DNA from 2 places in the Metabacillus sp. 113a genome. Region 1 is predicted to be linked to the other one. Evidence: predicted binding sites of a transcription regulator. Region 1 holds the regulator's gene; the other holds the start of a gene.

Region 1 (2,402 bases):
CAATATGTTCTGTGACTCTTCATCGGACGCTAAAGCCGGAAACCGAAACTGCTCAATATTCCGCGCCAGCCGGATCCTGCTGCTTAAAACAATATCTGAATCCGGTCCTTCCTGACTCATCCAGGCACTCATTGCATTGTTCATAAAATCCTGCAATGACATAGTCTATGCTTCCTCCCCTCTACCCATATTGATCTGCCTGACAATCTCTTTAATCTCATCCCGGAGCTCTGCCGCCTTTTCAAACTCCTCTTGAGCGATATGATGCTGCATCAGTTTTTTCAGATCCTCCATGCGTTTTTGAAGGTGAATGCTCCCACCGATCCGCTTTGGAATTTTACCTCCATGAACAGTGTTGCCGCTATGAACCTTTCTTAAAATAGGTGTAATCTCATTTTGAAACGTTTTATAGCATTCTGAACACCCAAACCGGCCGGCTTTGCCAAACTGTCTGTACGTCATGCCGCATCGGGGGCAATGCTGGACCTCCTCTGCCCTGTACATGGAAGAAGCATCGGATTTTGCAAGCTTCGTCTCGAAATTAAGCAGGCCTGATAAAAGAGAGTTTATGGAAAATCCGCCATCACTTCCGAATACCATCATATTACTATTCTCTTTCGCACATTGTTCACAAATATGAACCTCTGCTTTTTCTCCATTGATCACTTTCGTAAAATGGAACGTTGCCGGTCTTTCATGACATTCCTGACACACCATGAGGATCACCGCCTTGCAATTAGTTATATTTTAGGGACGTTAGCATAGCCTTCAGCATCCTTGACCTTAATTCATCCCTTAAGGGCAAATCCACATAAAGAACTGAACGGTCCATGACACTCAGCATAATTTTGGCTTCTCTGGGTGTAATGACATTTTCAGCTGCCAGCCTTAAGACAATATCCTCCGCCGGAGCCTGGGGCAATCTATCGCCCGCCAGTTCAATCATCTGCTCCAGTAAATGGGCATCGTCATTGGACTGTACTTTGATGATGCGTATATATCCGCCTCCGCCGCGCTTGCTCTCCACCATATAGCCTCGTTCTACAGTAAAACGAGTGTTAATGACATAGTTGATCTGAGACGGTACACATTGGAACTTATCAGCAATCTCGCTCCGCTTAAGTTCTACAATTTCTTGCTCACTCATATCGAGAACCTGCTTTAAATACTGCTCGATTACGTCTGATATGTTTCTCATCAAGCCTCCTCCTCACTTGACTTTGACTATATTTGACTAATATAAATATATGATGTTCCCGTCTTTTTTTCAACTATTTCAAACTTGAACTTTCTGTATTACGTTTCCCATTCATTCCGTTTCGTCACTTCCAGGGTATACGTCGAAGCATTTTGATCCTTTTCATCATGTTTTACCTTCATTTTATACACCACTAGGTCGTTTTGATCTAATGTCTTCAAGACTTCTTCGAGGTCGTTTCCTTGCTGCACCTTTACTTTCATTGTTTCCCTTTCTTCCTTTTTCCTAAAACTCCAATGCACCCGATTCAGGAAAGAAAGACTCAGCCAGACTGCCAGTGCGGTAAAACCCGCGAGGATATACATACCTGCGCCTATAACCAGACCCAGTCCTGCAGAGATCCAGATGGATGCAGCTGTCGTTAATCCATGAATGCTGCCGCCTTTCACCAAAATCGTTCCAGCTCCGAGAAATCCAATGCCGCTGATCACATAAGAAGGAATACGGGAGGGGTCAAACTGAGTATGAGGGTACTCATCCAAGTACTCTTTAAAGCCGTAAAGGGATAGCAGCATAAGCAGACAGGCTCCGATTCCCACGATTAAGTGGGTCCTGAACCCTGCCGGATGCCCGTTGATTTCCCGCTCGGCCCCAATAAAGCCGCATATAATAGCTGTAAAAACAATCCGGATCATCATCGTAACTTCATCTGATCCTATAATATCTTTCATCGTTTCCATTAATCTTCACCTGCAAACTTCCCAAATAAAAAATTTGATTCTTCTCTTATACCCTTTCTGGAGAGGATAGAAACTTTTGATGGGGGTGGGCTGGGGGAGTGGGCTGAAGGGCTGAGGGTATCTCTGGGGGGACGAGGGGACGAGGGTGCATTGGAGGAATGCGGGTGGGCTTGAGGGTAGTCACGAAGGACGAGGCTGGATTGGGGAGTGCAGGGGGGCTTGAGGGTAGTCACGAAGGACGAGGCTGGATTGGGGGAGTGCGGGGGGGCTGAGCTGGCGCGTATTTGGCCTGGTATGGTCCAAAGGAACAGGGCTTGGATGGGGAACGGGGGGCTGAGCAGAGGAATGGGGACTGGTTTTGGAAGGACGATACTCTTTTGTATTTGTGGCGGGTGAAACTGTATGGATATGTTTTGGTTTTGTGGTGGCTGGCGGGTGATTGGTCAATTAGGGTGCCTGAATAG
Region 2 (2,402 bases), on a different contig from region 1:
GTGATAAATGCAGCTTCAGTGATTGCTCCTGTGATAGACCTGCTCCGATTTTCATAATTGCACCCCCTCTCCACATTTTACATGAAGACGGCTCGTTTTAGGAGAGAAAATAAAAGCATGCATCCGGTAAGAATATCCGCTGTATGAACCCATCCCAAGCAGGTGAAAGGAGGACCCTTTATGAGTGATTTATTTTCCATCCCCTATTTTGAACAAAATTTCAGACAGCACGCAGATCTGAATCAGGGCAAAATGGGGAAGACAGATGCCATGAACAGCTATTACCGTTCCGTTGTCTCCACCCTTGTCCAGGATCAGCTGACTAAAAATGCGGAAGTGCTCAAACGAATTCAGCATTTGGATGAAGCATATAATAACGTGAAATCCGAGCAGAGAAAGTAGCAATTTTTGCCTCTTCCTTTTTCAATCAAGATCTGGTACAATCCTGTAATCAGCAGTCAATGCTGCTGCACACTCCATTCATTCCAGCCAGTGCCTATGTGCACTGGAGTGTACATATCGGGAATGGAGCTTTGAAGGAAAAGCTTTGAAGGAAAAGCTTATAATATTCATAAGGCTCTGCCAATCGGCAGAGCCTTTTCATTTACACAGGCTTGTTGCCAATAAATAAAAATAAAAATCCTCCTGAAATGAGGTGTTTGACTCACTGCAGAAAGATTTGGAAAGGTTACCCTTTAGTTTATGTAATTGGCGCGCTCGGAGGGATTCGAACCCCCGGCAGACGTGGTACCGGAAACCACCGCTCTATCCGACTGAGCTACGAGCGCCTTTAGTGTCAGCAAGGAATATTATATGACACTAAAATGAATAAATCAAGCTTTTTATGAATCCAGCTTTCGTTTACGCAGCGGCTTCTCCAGAGAATAGTACTCTTCTTCCAAATCAAGAAGCTTTTCATTGAGCAGGGAACGAGCATCCTCTACCCCTTTATTATAAAAATACGGCCCAAGCTCGCTCGATATATAATCTAGAAAGATTTCTGCAGCCAGATCCCCGATTTCTTCATCCCACTCTTTATACAGATAATCCTGCAGTTTAGTTGCCATATCTGCTTTTTCCTCTTTTTTAAATTTGATCATAGGTCCCCGCCCTTTCTTTTCCCGCCAAACGATGGTATGGTCTTTATCTTACCAGATACGCTCCATTTTTTCTGTTTATGACAGAGAATCTCTTTTTAAGGGCAGAACTTTTGTTTTTGCCTGTTCCGCTGTTTAAATACCGTGCGAACGGGTATCATGAATACAGTCAGCATAGAGTAATAAAAGCGGATGATATCCGGTTGTTTTTGTTTGACCTTTATTGACCTTAAATGTATGATGAGAGTACATAAAAAAATTACATATTATAAGGGAGGCTATACTGTGAATTTAATTCCTACAGTAATTGAGCAAACGAACCGCGGAGAACGTGCATACGATATTTATTCCCGCCTGCTGAAAGACAGAATCATCATGCTTGGAAGCGGAATTGATGACAACGTGGCAAACGCTGTAGTTGCCCAGCTCTTGTTCCTGGAAGCAGAAGATCCGGAGAAGGACATTTCCATTTACATCAATAGCCCAGGCGGATCCATTACAGCGGGTATGGCCATATATGATACGATGCAATTTATTAAGCCCGAGGTGAACACTATTTGTATCGGTATGGCTGCATCAATGGGAGCATTCCTTCTTGCAGCGGGTACTAAGGGCAAGCGTTATGCCCTTCCAAACAGTGAGGTTATGATCCATCAGCCGCTTGGAGGAGCACAGGGACAGGCAACTGAAATTGAGATTGCCGCTAAACGCATTCTTTTCCTTCGTGAAAAGTTAAACCAAATTCTTTCAGACCGTACGGGACAGCCGCTTGAAGTCATCAGCCGTGATACAGACCGCGACAACTTCATGACAGCTGAAAGAGCCCTTGAATACGGCTTGATTGACAAAATTATGAACCGCAACATCCTCGATAACAACGAACAGAAATAAGACCTCGAACCGGATCGGCTTTATAAGCCATCCGGTTTTTTTATAAACAAAAGCACCTGCCGCAAGCAGATGCCCATTTTCTTAAACTTCCTGATGCACATATTCAGATAAGGCTTCAAGCGCCTCTTCCTCATCATGCCCCTCTGCAATCAGCGTGATGGTGGAGCCTGTGCCGATGGCAAGGCTCATTAGCCCCATAATACTCTTCGCATTGACTTTTTTTCCTTCTTTTTCAAGAAAAATATCCGAGCCATAGCGGTTCGCTTCCTGAACGAACAACGCGGCAGGGCGTGCCTGCAAGCCATTCTTCAGCCGGACCTCCACTGTTTTTTCTGCCATATGAATCCCCTCTCCCAATCGTAATTATGTTAAGCGCATACTTGCCTTTGAAGCAAGTATGCACTGCATCCCGTT

The links. Region 1 encodes CtsR, which represses protease genes until heat stress. Its sites were predicted from a motif close to ATGGTCAATAAAGGTCAAACA; they were not measured.
Region 2: clpP (ATP-dependent Clp endopeptidase proteolytic subunit ClpP) is a predicted target of CtsR. The motif match lies at 1,308-1,328, and genes of this name have one in related genera.

What each region holds. Positions count from the first base shown of each region.
Region 1 is NZ_JBNILJ010000015.1:572-2,973, reverse strand. Features, by position in the region: gene ACQCVE_RS16375 (protein arginine kinase) at 1-162, opposite strand, end outside; gene ACQCVE_RS16370 (UvrB/UvrC motif-containing protein) at 166-717, opposite strand; gene ACQCVE_RS16365 (CtsR family transcriptional regulator) at 737-1,198, opposite strand; gene ACQCVE_RS16360 (MgtC/SapB family protein) at 1,297-1,938, opposite strand.
Region 2 is NZ_JBNILJ010000004.1:143,315-145,716, reverse strand. Features, by position in the region: gene rpoN (RNA polymerase factor sigma-54) at 1-55, opposite strand, end outside; gene yvfG (protein YvfG) at 181-402, shown strand; tRNA gene ACQCVE_RS08985 (tRNA-Arg) at 710-788, opposite strand; gene ACQCVE_RS08980 (DUF2164 domain-containing protein) at 843-1,100, opposite strand; gene clpP (ATP-dependent Clp endopeptidase proteolytic subunit ClpP) at 1,383-1,988, shown strand; gene ACQCVE_RS08970 (HPr family phosphocarrier protein) at 2,070-2,327, opposite strand.